3 regions of the Streptomyces sp. NPDC085524 genome follow, and region 1 is predicted to be linked to each of the others. Evidence: riboswitches for the same ligand, from Rfam matches in the RefSeq annotation. Region 1 holds a riboswitch; each other region holds the start of a gene.
The links. Region 1 has a riboswitch for cyclic di-AMP ahead of ACIGFK_RS02320 (LysM peptidoglycan-binding domain-containing M23 family metallopeptidase). Riboswitches for the same ligand answer to the same signal wherever they lie in the genome.
Positions count from the first base shown of each region.

Region 2: another riboswitch for cyclic di-AMP. It lies ahead of ACIGFK_RS27500 (transglycosylase family protein); the one in region 1 lies ahead of ACIGFK_RS02320 (LysM peptidoglycan-binding domain-containing M23 family metallopeptidase).
Region 3: another riboswitch for cyclic di-AMP. It lies ahead of ACIGFK_RS30845 (M23 family metallopeptidase); the one in region 1 lies ahead of ACIGFK_RS02320 (LysM peptidoglycan-binding domain-containing M23 family metallopeptidase).

Region 1 is NZ_JBITTH010000001.1:520,171-525,105, reverse strand. It holds gene ACIGFK_RS02330 (aspartate aminotransferase family protein) at 1-399, shown strand, start outside; gene ACIGFK_RS02325 (tyrosine-protein phosphatase) at 476-1,267, opposite strand; cyclic di-AMP (ydaO/yuaA leader) riboswitch at 1,559-1,764, shown strand; gene ACIGFK_RS02320 (LysM peptidoglycan-binding domain-containing M23 family metallopeptidase) at 1,769-2,767, shown strand; gene ACIGFK_RS02315 (SGNH/GDSL hydrolase family protein) at 2,931-3,716, shown strand; gene ACIGFK_RS02310 (MBL fold metallo-hydrolase) at 3,869-4,935, shown strand, end outside.
Region 2 is NZ_JBITTH010000019.1:164,398-169,332, forward strand. It holds partial or broken gene ACIGFK_RS27490 (cytochrome P450) at 1-9, shown strand, start outside; gene ACIGFK_RS27495 (transglycosylase family protein) at 113-1,159, shown strand; cyclic di-AMP (ydaO/yuaA leader) riboswitch at 1,436-1,607, shown strand; gene ACIGFK_RS27500 (transglycosylase family protein) at 1,610-2,305, shown strand; gene eno (phosphopyruvate hydratase) at 2,581-3,867, shown strand; gene ACIGFK_RS27510 (septum formation initiator family protein) at 3,968-4,456, shown strand; gene ACIGFK_RS27515 (DUF501 domain-containing protein) at 4,499-4,935, shown strand, end outside.
Region 3 is NZ_JBITTH010000024.1:39,659-44,593, forward strand. It holds gene ACIGFK_RS30835 (HPr family phosphocarrier protein) at 1-238, shown strand, start outside; gene ACIGFK_RS30840 (GntR family transcriptional regulator) at 644-1,321, opposite strand; gene ACIGFK_RS30845 (M23 family metallopeptidase) at 1,508-2,308, opposite strand; cyclic di-AMP (ydaO/yuaA leader) riboswitch at 2,321-2,480, opposite strand; gene ACIGFK_RS30850 (M16 family metallopeptidase) at 2,701-4,068, opposite strand; gene ACIGFK_RS30855 (M16 family metallopeptidase) at 4,089-4,935, opposite strand, start outside.

The DNA.
Region 1 (4,935 bases):
GCGATGGGCGACCTGCTGCGCGGGCGGCTGGCCGCGCTCGTGGACGGGTACGAACTGCTCCACGAGGTCCGCGGGCGCGGGCTGATGATCGGCATCGAGTTCGGCCGGCCGTCCTCGCTGGGGCTGCGCAGCCGCTGGACGATGCTCCAGGCGGCCCGCAAGGGGCTCTTCGCGCAGATGGTCGTGGTGCCGCTGCTCCAGAAGCACCGGATCCTGACCCAGGTCTCCGGGGACCACCTCGAGGTGATCAAGCTCATCCCGCCGCTGATCGTGGACGAGCGGGACGTCGACCGGTTCGTCGGGGCCTTCCGCGCGGTCATGGACGAGGCGCACGGCGGGTCGGGGCTGATGTGGGACTTCGGCCGGACCCTGGTCAAGCAGGCGGTCGGCAACCGCTGACCGGCGGGAAGCGGGCCGACGGCCGCGGGAAGGGCGGGAGGGGAGCGCGCCGACGCGCTCCCCTCCCGCCCCTCCGTCAGTCGAGCAGCCGCTCGCGCAGACGGCTCCGGGTCCCGGGCGTGAGCCCGAGGCCCTGTTCCAGGTAGCGGTCCACGCCGCCCCAGGTCTCGTCGATGGTGTCGAAGGCCGCGACCAGGTACTCGGCGCGGGCGTCGAAGAGCGGGGCGAGCAGCTCCATCACCTCGGGGGAGCGGGCCTCGGCGGAGTCGTCGCTCCGGCGGACCCGGTAGCGGCGGTGCGGGGCGTTCGACTCCAGGTAGTCCGCGACGATCGCCTCGCGCTCCACGTCCAGCGCGAGCAGGGTGACGGCGATCGACAGGCCGGCCCGGTCCTTGCCGGCGGCGCAGTGCATCAGCGCCGGGACGCTGTCCTCGGCGAGGGCGTGCAGGACCCGGCTGTGCTCGGCGGTGCGGTTCTTGATCATCGCCCGGTACGAGTTCGTCATCCGGGCCGCGGCCTTCCCGTCGCCCAGGATCGAGCGGAGCTGCTCGAGGTCGCCGTCGCGGACCATCTTCCAGAACTCGCGGCCGTCGGCCGGATCCGAGAGCGGGATGTTCACGTTCCGCACGCCGGGCAGGTCCACGTCCGGGCCCTCCAGCGCGTGGTCGGCGCCGTTGCGGAAGTCGAACACGGTGTGCAGGCCGAGCGAATCGAGGAATTCCGCATCGGTTTCAGTGGCATGTGCGAGATGTCCGCTTCGATACAGTCGTCCCGTCCTGACCCTTCGTCCATCGGAAGTCGGCAATCCGCCCACATCGCGGAAATTGCGCACTCCGGACAGTTCCGGCTCCTGTATCTGCTGGGTCAAGGGAAGTCCTCCGCTTCGTGATCCTGCTCGTGGGTGCTCTGTCCGAATTACACTACTTGGCGACAACTTGCCATAAGTGGAGGCGAGATCGGGCGCGTCCCCGTGAGCCAGATCATACGGTGACCGTGAGTGCCTGATCGCGAAAGCCGAATGCCTGCGCCGGCGCGGTTGTTGGCGGGCGGGAATGGACGCAGGGTGACCAGCATTCCCCCGGTTTCCCGTGCCTGTGATTCCGTCAGGAAATTCACGGCTTGTTCGGTGCGGCCTTTTGGGATTACGTTCGCGACCGATCCGGGTGGATCGCCGAATCCTGCCGCCGCCCGGAAACCGCACTCGACCATTCACGCGCGGCAGGAGCGGGGGAACCAGGTAAGCCGCTGTCCCGGAAGTCAGCTCCGGGACGGCTAGGGGTGAAGCCGTACATGGTCCGTTCATGTACCGCCGGACATCTCCAGTCCGAACCCGACAGCTCACCTCGCAGGCGCCGGAGAGGAATTCGACATGCCTGCAAAGGGTAAGCACCGCCGCCCCAAGTCCCTTTCGATTTCGCGCGGCTTCGCCGTCGCCGGCACCGGTGGTGCGGCCCTCGCGCTGCCGCTGATGGGTGCGGCCGGCGCCCAGGCGGCCGGTGCCCCGGCCGCCGCGACGACGGCCACGGCCACCGTGGCCCCCGCGGCTGCCCCGCAGGTCCCCGCCGCGCTCCGGGCCGAGTCCGCCGCGCCGACCGTCTACACGGTCGTGCCGGGCGACTACCTCTCCAAGATCGCCGCCGAGAGCCACCTGTCCGGCGGCTGGCAGCAGCTCTACGCCGACAACCGCGAGGCGGTCGGCAGCAACCCCGACCTGATCCACCCCGGCCTGAAGCTGAACCTCGGCGGTGCGGGCGAGGCGGCTCCGGCGGAAACCGTCCCGGAGGCGGCTCCGGAAACCGCTCCGGAAACCGCTCCGGAATCGGCTCCGGAATCGGCTCCGGAGACCGCCCCGAAGACCGCTCCCAAGACGGCCCGGAGGACCGCTCCGCAGGCGGCCGAGCAGGCCGCCCCGGCGCAGAAGGAGTCCCCGGCCGAGGCCCCCGCGGCCAAGACCTCGGCCTCCGGCTTCGTGGCTCCGCTGGCCAGCACCGGCGTCTCGACCCAGTACAAGGTCGCGGGCAGCATGTGGTCCTCCGGCTACCACACCGGTGTCGACTTCATCGCGAGCTCCGGCACCACGGTCCGGGCCGTCGGAGCCGGCACCGTCGTCTCCGCCGGCTGGGGCGGCGCGTACGGCAACGAGGTCGTCATCCGGCACGCGGACGGCATGTACTCGCAGTACGGCCACCTCTCCTCGCTGTCCGTCTCGGTCGGCCAGAGCGTCACCGCAGGCCAGACCATCGGCCTGTCCGGTTCCACCGGCAACTCGACCGGCCCCCACCTGCACTTCGAGATCCGCACGGGCCCCTCCTACGGCTCCGACACCGACCCGCTGGGCTACCTCCGCTCGAAGGGCGTCAGCATCTGACGGCAGCCGCCGCCGGAGCACAGGCACGCGTGGGGCCGGGACCCGAGGGGGGTCCCGGCCCCACGTGTACGTATTCCTTATCCCCCGGGTGGTAAAGATCACGGCCCGTCAACCCCTCATTACGTTGGCGTAGGTTGGTTACGAGAGTGAAGGATGTCGTCTCGTGGCAGCGACGACGACGAAACCCAAGACCATCGGCTCGTACGCGGCGATCGGGGACAGCTTCACCGAGGGCGTGGGGGACCCGGGACCCGGGGACACTTATCTCGGCTGGGCGGACCGGCTCGCCGTGCTCCTGGCCGACCAGCATCCAGAAGGCGAATTCCGGTACGCGAACCTGGCCGTGCGCGGCAAACTCCTCGACCAGATCGTGGCCGACCAGGTCCCGCGGGCCAAGGCGCTCGCACCGGACCTCGTGACCTTCTGCGCCGGCGGCAACGACATCATCCGCCCCGGCACCGACCCGGACGACGTGGCCCAGCGGTTCGAGGCGGCCGTCGCCGACCTCACCGGAGCCGTCGGCCGGGTCGTGATCACCACCGGCTTCGACACCCGGGGCGTACCGGTCCTCAAGCACCTGCGGGGCAAGGTGGCGACGTACAGCGTCCACGTGCGCGCCATCGCCGACCGCTACGACTGCCCGGTGCTCGACCTCTGGTCCCTCAAGTCCGTACAGGACCGCCGGGCGTGGGACACCGACCGGCTGCACCTGTCGCCCGAGGGGCACACCCGGGTCGCGCTGCGGGCCGCGCAGGTGCTCGGACTGGACGTGCCGGCCGACCCCGACCAGCCCTGGCCGCCGGAGCGCCCGCGCGGCTCGGTCGACGTGACCCGCGACAACATCCACTGGGCGCGCGAGCACCTGGTGCCCTGGATCGGCCGCCGGCTGCGCGGCGAGTCCTCCGGGGACCACGTCGAGGCGAAGCGGCCGGACCTGCTGCCGCTGTAGACGGGGGAGCCGGGACACTGCCCGGGGCCGCCGGGGGACGACACGCGCGGGGGATGCGGAATCCTTCGGGGCCGGTGTGCGTTGGGATGCTCGTAGACCGACGAACATCCCCACCGCACCCTCATACCGACCGCACCGTCCCTGGAGGCGCCTTGACCGGCTCTCGTCCCCTGCGTCCCCGGCTGCGCGCCCTGCGGCCCGAAGCCTTCGGCGCGGACCCCTCGGGCGCGCGGCTGGAGCGGATCCGCCGCTCGCCGAACTTCGCCGACGGCGTCTTCCAGAATCCGGTCGGTGCCCGGAACAGGCCCTCCGGGTCGATGGCGGAGTTCGCCAAGATCTACTTCCACCGCGAGCAGCGGATCCGGCGGGCTCCGGCCGCACCGATCCCGGTCTACCCGACCACTCTCGCCGAGCTGGCGAAACCGCCGGTGAGCGGCCTGCGCCTGACCTGGATGGGCCACTCCAGCGTGCTCGCGGAGATCGACGGCCGCCGCGTGCTGTTCGACCCCGTGTGGGGCCAGCGGTGCTCCCCGTTCCCCTTCGCCGGTCCCAAGCGGCTGCACCCCGTACCGGTCCCGCTGGCCTCGCTGGGCACCGTCGACGTGGTGGTGATCTCGCACGACCACTACGACCACCTGGACCTGCCGACGATCAAGGCGCTGGCCGGTACGGACACGGTTTTCGCGGTCCCGCTGGGCGTCGGCGCGCACCTGGAGCACTGGGGGGTCCCGGCCGACCGGCTGCGCGAGCTCGACTGGAACGAGAGCACCAAGGTCGCCGGTCTCACGCTCACCGCGACCCCCGCCCGCCACTTCTGCGGCCGCGGCCTGCGCAACCAGCAGCACACCCTGTGGGCCTCCTGGGTCGTCGCGGGCGACGAGCACCGGATCTACCACAGCGGCGACACCGGCTACTTCCCCGGCTTCCGGGAGATCGGCGCCGAACACGGCCCCTTCGACGCCACGATGATCCAGATCGGCGCGTACTCGGAGTACTGGCCCGACATCCACATGACGCCCGAGGAGGGCATCCGCGCCCACCTCGACCTGCAGGGCGGCGCCCCGCACGGGGTGTTCCTGCCGATCCACTGGGGCACCTTCAACCTGGCACTGCACCCGTGGGCCGAGCCCGGGGAGTGGACGGTGGACGCCGCCGTGGGAGCCGGGCAGGCCGTGGCGGTCCCGAGGCCGGGCGAGCCCTTCGAGCCCGGGGGCGCCGT
Region 2 (4,935 bases), on a different contig from region 1:
AACGCCTGAGTCGCACCTGATCCGAAGTCAGTTTCCGACCCAACTTGTGACATGCGTTCGATGGCCGCTAGGTTCTGCCGTTACCCCGCCGTTATGCGAAAGGTGCAGCCTCATGCGTTCCGGGAACGGCCGCCACAGACGCCCCCGTCAGGTGCCCGCGATAGTCGTCACTGCCGGAGTCACCGGCTCCGCGCTGGCTCTGCCGCTGCTCGCCGCCACCGGCGCGAGCGCGGCGGACACGTCCACGTGGGACAAGGTCGCCGAATGCGAGAGCGGCGGCAGTTGGAGCGCCAACTTCGGCAGCGGTGCCTACGGCGGGCTCCAGTTCACCCAGGAGGAGTGGCGGGAGGCCGGCGGGCTCGACTTCGCGGAGCGGGCCGACCTCGCCAGCCGTTCCCAGCAGATAGCCATCGCCGAGCGGGTGCTCGCCGCGAAGGGCCCGCAGGCGTGGCCGATGTGCGCGGCGCCCGCCGGGCTGGACGCGCAGGGCCCCGCCGCCGTGGTCGACCCCGGCCAGCCCGGCAACCACGGGACCGTCGGCCCCGCGCCCTCCCGCCCGGACGACGCCGTGCCGAACTCGGGCGCCGTGCCGCCGTCCACCGACTTCGGGGCGCCGACCCCGGGGATCGCCGACGGCCCGCTCGGCCCGAACCTCGGACTGCCCGTCATGCCTCCGGCCGACCTCCCGGTCGAGGAGCCCTCGGCTCCGGGCAACTCGAACAACCAGGGCAACCAAGGCAACCCGGGCGATCAGGGCAACCAGGGCAACTCGGGTAAGCCTGCGGACCCGGGCACCCCGACGGCTCCGTCCACCACCCCGCCCGCGACGGCCCCCGCGACCCCGGGCCTGCCCCCGGCCACCACTCCGGCGGACCCGAACGCCCCCGCGGCCCCTGACGCCTCCACGGCCCCGCTCGCCGCTCCCGGCGAGGGCAGCGGCAAGCACCGCGGGGCGCCCGCGGCCGAGGTGCCCGCGGCTTCTGACGCCGCGTCGAAGCCCACGTACACCGTGAAGGCGGGCGACAGCCTGACGGCCATCGCGGATGCCAAGGGGGTCAAGGGCGGCTGGGACGCCCTTTACAAGGCCAACGAGCAGGTCATCGGCGGGGACGCGGACTTGATCAAGCCCGGACAGAACCTGGATCTAACCGCGCAATAAGGGCACTTCACCCTTCCGGAAAGAGTTGATTGTCCGTTTCGTTCGAATGAGACATGTGTCTCTTCCGGTCAACTGGCGTGTCCCGCCCAGGGGCTTCCGCAAACCCCGTCCTCACCTGCGCAAACACCCTTGGGGAGAGCGCAAGTAGGGGTCGTCTCCCCCCGATGCGGCGCGTTGAACATCGGGGGGAGACCTGTCTACCTTCTGAATCGCCCGCCACCGCGGGCTCCTTCGACCGCATCGCCGAGTCCTGCCGGCGGACGGGGGGAACAGTCGTCGCGTCAAGCGCCGAAGGCAGGAGCGGGGGACCCAAGGTAGGTGCCGGGAACGGCCGTCCGGAGACGGGCGGCAACCGGCTAGGGGTCAAGACGTGCGCTAGGTCGCACGGCCGGGCAACTCATCCGCCCGAACCCGACAGCTCACCTCGTAGGCGTCGGTGAGGAGAACCTCATGCTGCTTTCCGGCAAGGGCAAGCACCGTCGCGCCACCAAGGCCGTCCGCATCGCCACGCTCGCCGGTGTCGCCGGTGCCGTCGTCGCCGCGCCGCTGATGGCCGCGGGCACCGCGAGTGCCGCCACCGCGAGCGAGTGGGACCGCGTCGCCCAGTGCGAGTCCGGTGGCAACTGGGCCATCAACACGGGCAACGGCTACTACGGCGGCCTGCAGTTCTCTTCCTCCACCTGGGCCGCGTACGGCGGCAAGTCGTACGCCCCGCAGGCCAACCAGGCCTCGAAGTCCCAGCAGATAGCCATCGCCGAGAAGGTCCTCAAGGGCCAGGGCAAGGGCGCCTGGCCGTCCTGCGGCGTGGGTCTGTCGAACTCCTCCTACACGGGCGGCGGCTCGACCGAGACCCCGAAGACCGAGACCAAGAAGACCCAGCCGAAGAAGACCGAGACCAAGAAGGCCGAGCCGAAGAAGACGGAGCCCAAGCGCTCCGAGACCCCGGCCCCGACCACCCGGTCCGAGCGCACCGAGGCCCCGAAGACCGGCAACGGCTCGTACGAGGTCAAGGACGGCGACACCCTCGGCGGCATCGCCGACGCCAACGGCGTCAAGGGCGGCTGGGAGAAGCTCTTCGAGCTGAACAAGGACATCGTGTCCGACGCCGACCTGATCTTCCCGGGTCAGAAGCTGAAGCTCAGCTGAACGATGCGGCAATAGCCGCAGGTTTCTTCACCACACGTGACAGCCCCACCGCCCGGCGCGCCTTCCCCTCCACGCGCCGGGCGGCGGCGTGTGCACGGCCAAGACACCTTCCTCCGCAGCTGTATGTCCTGGAACGGGGGTATTCGGGCCCTTTTTCGTCCCAGGACCCGGGCGGTCGGCGGGCCGAGTGCCCGGAGCCGGTTAGGCTCTAAGCGGCAAGGCCGTCCCACGGCCTGACATGCCGCCGCACACCCAGCGTCACATCCCAGAAGGAGATGCTCGTGCCGTCCATCGACGTCGTCGTAGCCCGGGAAATCCTGGACTCCCGAGGCAACCCCACGGTCGAGGTCGAGGTGGGCCTCGACGATGGCAGCACCGGCCGTGCTGCAGTTCCGTCCGGTGCCTCCACCGGTGCATTCGAAGCCGTAGAGCTCCGTGACGGTGACCCCGACCGCTACCTCGGCAAGGGCGTCGAGAAGGCCGTCCTCGCCGTCATCGAGCAGCTCGGCCCCGAGCTCGTCGGCTACGACGCCACCGAGCAGCGCCTGATCGACCAGGCGATGATCGACCTGGACGCCACCGAGAACAAGGGCTCCCTCGGCGCCAACGCCATCCTCGGTGTCTCCCTCGCCGTGGCGCACGCCGCGTCCGAGGCCTCCGACCTTCCGCTCTTCCGCTACCTCGGCGGTCCGAACGCGCACCTGCTGCCCGTTCCGATGATGAACATCCTCAACGGTGGGTCGCACGCCGACTCCAACGTTGACATCCAGGAGTTCATGATCGCCCCGATCGGCGCGGAGTCCTTCTCCGAGGCGCTGCGCTGGGGTGCCGAGGTCTACCACACCCTCAAGAAGGTCCTGCACGCCAAGGGCCTCTCCACCGGTCTCGGCGACGAGGGCGGCTTCGCCCCGAACCTGGAGTCCAACCGCGCCGCGCTCGACCTCATCATCGAGGCCATCAAGCAGGCCGGTTACACCCCGGGCACGGACATCGCGCTCGCGCTGGACGTCGCCGCGTCCGAGTTCTACAAGGACGGCCAGTACGAGTTCGAGGGCAAGTCCCGCTCGGCCGCCGAGATGACCGACTACTACGCCGAGCTCGTCGAGGCGTACCCGCTCGTCTCCATCGAGGACCCGCTGTTCGAGGACGACTGGGCCGGCTGGAAGACCGTCACCGAGCGCATCGGCTCCAAGGTGCAGATCGTCGGCGACGACCTCTTCGTCACCAACCCGGAGCGCCTGGCCCGCGGTATCGAGGAGGGCTCCGCGAACGCCCTGCTCGTGAAGGTGAACCAGATCGGTTCGCTGACCGAGACCCTCGACGCCGTCGAGATGGCCCAGCGCAACGGCTTCAAGTGCATGATGTCGCACCGCTCCGGTGAGACCGAGGACGTCACCATCGCCGACCTCGCCGTCGCGGTGAACTGCGGTCAGATCAAGACCGGCGCCCCGGCCCGCTCGGACCGCGTCGCCAAGTACAACCAGCTGCTGCGCATCGAGGAGATCCTCGACGACGCCGCCGTGTACGCGGGCCGCAGCGCGTTCCCCCGCTTCAAGGGCTGATCCGGACCTCCGGGTCTAGCCTCCGTACGTCCCCGCACTCGGTCCCGTACCGTGTGCGGGGACGTATTGCTTAGTACGTGTACACAGGGGAGGCGGATCAATGGCCGGGAACCGGGATCGGTTCTCCACCTTCTCCACCGCGACCAGGCTCAAGCAGCTCGGCGAGCGGACCGCCGCCCACGTCTACCGCTCCCAGTCGCGCCGCCAGGTCCGCCGCAGCCGGCTCACCGGACGTGCGGCCCTGCTGGTGCTCGTCCTCTGTACGCTGGTCGTCGCCCTCGCGTATCCGATGCGCCAGTACGTCTCCCAGCGCTCGGAGATCGCGGAGCAGCAGAAGGCGGCCGCCGCGGCGCGGGACCGCCTGGAGCGGCTCCGCGACGAGAAGGCCCGCTGGCAGGACGACGCGTACGCCGAGCAGCAGGCGCGCAAGCACCTGCACTTCCTGCGCCCGGGGGAGATCGGCTACATCATGACCGACCCCGGAGCCGAAGCCGCCGAGCGGCACCGTACCGGCAAGGCCGGTACGGTCCGGCCCTGGTACTCGAACGTCTGGGACGCCGTCGACAAGGCCGACCGCCCGGGCGACTGAGCACCGCACCCATCCACGAGAACGAAGAGACTTCCTCCAGGCATGCAGACGCCCCCGCCCCAGACCGACCGGACCGAGCCGACCGACGCCGACGTCGAGGCGTTCCAGCAGCAGCTCGGCCGCCCGCCGCGCGGCCTGCGCGCCATCGCGCACCGCTGCCCCTGCGGCCAGCCGGACGTGGTGGAGACCGCCCCGCGGCTCCCCGACGGCACCCCCTTCCCGACGCTGTACTACCTGACGTGCCCCCGCGCCGCCGGCGCCATCGGCACGCTGGAGGCCAACGGCGTGATGAAGGAGATGCAGGCCCGGCTCGCCGAGGACCCGGAGCTGGCCGCCGCCTACCGGGCCGCGCACGAGGACTACATCCGGCGCCGTGACGCGATCGAGGTGCTCCAGGGCTTCCCCAGTGCCGGCGGCATGCCGGACCGGGTGAAGTGCCTGCACGTGCTGGTCGGCCACTCCCTGGCCGCGGGCCCGGG
Region 3 (4,935 bases), on a different contig from region 1:
CGCTCGTCCCGCCTCGATCTTCGTCCGTGCGACGACCGCTTCCGGCGTCCCGGTGACCATCGCGAAGGCCGGCGGCGACCCCGTCAACGCCGGTTCCATGCTGGCGGTTCTGGGCCTGGGCGCCCAGGGCGGCGAGGAGATCGTCCTCGCCTCCGAGGCCGATGGCGCGGAGGCCGCGCTGGACCGCCTCGCGAAGCTGGTCGCCGAGGGTCTCGAGGAGCTCCCCGAGACCGTCTGACCCTTCGGGTTCGCCCGCACCACCCGCCGAAGCCGCGGCCCCCTCCCGGAGGCCGCGGCTTCGTCATGTCCGCCGCCCTGCACCCGCAAGCCGGCGCGGGGCACAGTCCTCCAGCTCGTCCGGTGCGCACCTGCGAGCCGAGGCCGGGCACGTTCCAGCCCCTCCGGCGTCTGAGGAGCGGGGTCCGGGCGGAGCCCCGGCGGCGGAGCCGCACCCGTGAACCGTCGGCCCGGTCGCACCCGCGCACAGGCCCGCCGCAAGCGAATTGCACGCACCGGAATTCCGCGCGCCCGAATTCACCGGCACCACGCGCGGACAGCGGACCGCACCACGCTCGGCGAATTCGCGGAGAATCCGAATTCGACCGGCGGCGCACTCGCACCCGTCCTTTGTATACGGCTCCTGTTAATGCCGGCCGCTCGACATGTTTACGGCAGGTTGCGAAGTGCTCACCACCGCCGGGATCCGCAGCCGGTGCGCCCCCGTCGCGCGCTCCGCGTGGACCGCGGCCAGCGCCCGCGCCCGCTCCGCGTCGCCCCGGGCCACGGCGTCCACCACCGCGCCGTGCTCCGCCCAGGACTCCACCGGCCGGGCCGGCGCCTCCACCACGTACATCCACGCGACCTTGTGCCGCATCTGCGTGAGCAGGGCGATCAGCCCCGGGCTGCCCGAGGCCTGGGCCAGCGTCTCGTGGAACCAGCCGCCCAGGGACCGCAGGTCCTCCCCCTGGCCCCGCCTGGCCCGCTCCTGGCCCAACCTGACCAGCCCGCGCAGCACCTTGAGGTGCGCCTCGGTGCGGCGCCGGGCGGCCCTGGCCGCGGCCAGCGGCTCCAGCAGCATCCGCAGCTCCAGCAGATCGGCCGCCTCCTGCTCCGTCGGCTCGGCGACGCAGGCCCCCGCGTGCCGCCGCGTGGTCACGAACCCCTCGGACTCCAGGGTCCGCAGCGCCTCGCGGACCGGGACGCGGGAGACCCCGTACCGGCGGGCCAGCACCTCCTCGGTCAGTCTGCTGCCCGGCCCGAAGACCCCGGAGACGATGTCGTCGCGAATTGCCGTGCATACCGCGTGCGCAGGAATACGCAAGACCGGACCTCCGCTTTTTCCGACTCACACCCTCATTGGTGCCACTACTGCTGCGACTCTATTGCAACACACGATGATTTCCGAGAGCGGCCGGAAAGGGGAGATCCGGAAATCCCGCCGAAACACGAAGGCCCCGGCTCGGGGAGCCGGGGCCTTTCGGTGGAGCAGGCGGTGCGCAGGAGTCGGTCAGACGTCGACGCCGTGCGAGCGCAGGTAGGCGAGGGGGTTGATGTCCGAGCCGTACTTGGCGCCGGTACGGGCCTCGAAGTGCAGGTGCGGGCCGCTGGAGTTGCCCGTGGAGCCCGACAGGCCGATCTGCTGGCCCGCGACGACCTGCTGGCCGACGGAGACGTTCAGCCGCAGCATGTGGCCGTACTGCGTGTAGGTGCCGTCGTTGTGCTTGATGACGACGTTGTTGCCGTACGCGCCGCCCCAGCCCGCCTCGACGACGACACCGGCGCCCACGGCGTGCACCGAGGTGCCCTCGTCGGCGTGGAAGTCGATGCCCGTGTGGCTGCCGGAGGACCACATGCCGCCGCCCGCGTGGTACTGCGTGGAGACGTAGGAGCCGTCGACCGGAGCCACGAAGGTGTTGAGGCGCTTGCGCTCCTCCTCACGGGCCGCACGCTCGGCGGCGTCGCGCTCGGCCTTCGCCTTGGCCTCGGCGAGGCGCTTGGCCTCGGCGGCAGCCTGCTTGGCGTCGGCCTCGGCCTGCGCCTTGGCGGCGGCCTGCTCGGCGGCGTGCTGCTGGGAGTCGGCCTGCTCGGCGATGTCGGCGGGGAGCTCCTCGGCGACCACGACCGCGCCGAGCGCGTTGTCCTGGTGCTCGTTGGCGCCGTTGTCCGCGGCGAAGGCCGGGGCGGCGAGGGTGCCGACGACGCCGGTGGTGGCGAGGGCGGCTATGCCGGCGTAACCGGCGGTCTTGCGGCTCAGACGGCTGGAACCACGGTGCTTACCGGAGCCGGCGGGACGACTGCCAAACGCCATGAAGGGGCTGATCCTTTCCTTCCTTCTCGCCTACCGGGTTAGCTGACGGGTTCGGAGCAGGAAGGTCTCCTACGGGCCTCCTCTTGCGAGGGGGTCCGATTCACCCCAGGGACTGATGTGGGTCCCCGGCTCCCCAGGCTCGCGCCTGACGGGGACTCGGCGATCGCTGCCCGGTGCCGCGGATGCGGCGCGTACAACTGACGGACAGCACGGCCGACGCTAGGCGGATCATCAGCCAATCACCAAACAGACACGCCTTTTTGTTGCGTACGCCACACCGCAAACAAGCAACCTCGCCACGAAACAGACAAAAGGGGCCCGAGCGGCCAAGCCGCCCGGGCCCCTTCAAGAAGCGCCGGTCAGGCGCCAGTTGGGAGCGTCAGTGGGTCACTTCAGTTGGTGACGACGCTGACTTCACCGATCCCGAGGGCGCGCACCGGCTCCTCGATCACCGACGCGTCGCCCACCAGGACCGTGACGAGCCGGTCCGCCGGGAAGGCGTTCACGACCGCCGAAGTGGCCTCCACGGTGCCCGTTTCGGCGAGCCGGGCGTACAACTGCGCCTGGTAGTCGTCCGGGAGCTCCTGCTCGACCTGGTCGGCGAGGGTGCCGGCGACGGAGGCCGCCGTCTCGAACTTCAGCGGGGCCACGCCCACCAGGTTCTGCACCGCCACATCCCGTTCGGCGTCGGTCAGGCCGCCCTCCGCGAGGGTGCGGAGCACCTTCCAGAGGTCCTCCAGGGCCGGTCCGGTGTTCGGGGTGTCCACCGAGCCGCTGATGGCGAGCATCGAGGCGCCCTTGCCGTCCGCGGTGGAGCGCAGCACCTGGCCGAAGGCGCGCACGCCGTACGTGTACCCCTTCTCCTCGCGCAGCACCTTGTCCAGGCGGGAGGTGAGGGTGCCGCCCAGGCAGTACGTGCCGAGCACCTGGGCCGCCCAGACCCGGTCGTGGCGGTCCGCCCCGATGCGGCCGATCAGCAGCTGCGTCTGGACGGCGCCGGGCCTGTCCACGATGACCACGCGGCCGGTGTCGTCCGCGGTCACCGGAGGCACCGGGAGCGGCTCGGCGGCGTCGCCCGTCCAGGTGCCCAGGGTGTCCGCCAGCACGGCGTCCAGGTCGATGCCGGTCAGGTCGCCGACCACCACCGCGGTGGAGGTGGCGGGGCGCACGTGGGCCTCGTAGAAGGCGCGTACGGCGGTCGCGTCGATCCGGGCGACCGTCTCCTCGGTGCCCTGGCGCGGGCGGGACATCCGCAGGGTGGCCGGGAAGAGCTCCTTGGAGAGCTGCTTGGCGGCCCGGCGCTGCGGGTTGGCCTGCTCGTGCGGGATCTCGTCGAGCCGGTTGCGCACCAGCCGGTCGACCTCGCTGTCGGCGAAGGCGGGTGCGCGCAGCGCCTCGGCGAGCAGGCCGAGGGCCTTGTGCAGGCGGGAGGCCGGGACCTCCAGGGAGACCCGCAGGCCCGGGTGGTCCGCGTGCGCGTCGAGGGTGGCGCCGCAGCGCTCCAGCTCGGCGGCGAACTCCTCGGCGGAGTGCTTGTCGGTGCCCTCGGAGAGCGCGCGGGCCATGATGGTGGCCACGCCGTCCAGGCCCTCGGGCTCCGCGTCCAGCGGGGCGGCGAGGTTGATCTCGACCGCGACGACCTGCTGGCCCGGGCGGTGGCAGCGCAGCAGGGTGAGGCCGTTGGCCAGCACGCCCCGCTCGGGGGCGGGGAAGGCCCACGGCTTGGCCTCGCCGGCCTGCGGCCGCGGGTGGAAGGTCATCGTGACGGCTGCGGTGTCGCTCACTGCTCCGCCCCCTCGTTCTCGTCGCTCTCGTCGGACTCGGCGGACTCGGCAGAGCCCGGCAGCGGCTCGTAGACCAGCACCGCGCGGTTGTCGGGGCGCAGGCGGGCCGCGGCCACGGCCTGCACCTCCTCGGCGGTGACGGAGAGGACCCGCTGGACGGCGGTCAGCGCCAGCTGCGGGTCACCGAACAGCACCGCGAACCGGCACAGTTCGTCGGCGCGGCCGGCCACCGTGCTCAGCCGGTCCAGCCACTCGCGCTCCAGCTGCGCCTGCGCGCGCTCCATCTCCTCGGCGGTCGGGCCCTCGGCGGCGAACCGCGCGAGCTCCTCGTCCACGGCCGCCTCGATGACGGGGACCTCGACCCCGCTGGAGGTCTTGACGTCCAGCCAGCCCAGCGAGGGCGCCCCCGCCAGCCGCAGCATGCCGAAGCCGGCCGCGACGGCCGTCTGGTCGCGGCGCACCAGACGGTTGTGGAGCAGGGAGGACTCCCCGCCGCCCAGGATCGTCAGCGCCACGTCCGCCGCGTCGCACTCGCGCGTGCCGTCGTGCGGGAGCCGGTAGGCGGCCATCAGCGCACGCGCCGGGACCTCCTCCACGATCTCCTCGCGCAGCTGCCCGCCCATGATCTCGGGCAGCGTGCCGTCGCGGGGCGGCTGCTTGCCGTCGTGCGCCGGGATGGAGCCGAAGTACTTCTCGACCCAGGCCAGGGTCTGCTCGGGGTCGATGTCCCCGACGACCGACAGCACCGCGTTGTTGGGCGCGTAGTACGTACGGAAGAAGTTGCGCGCGTCCTCCAGGGACGCGGCGTCCAGGTCGGCCATGGAGCCGATCGGGGTGTGGTGG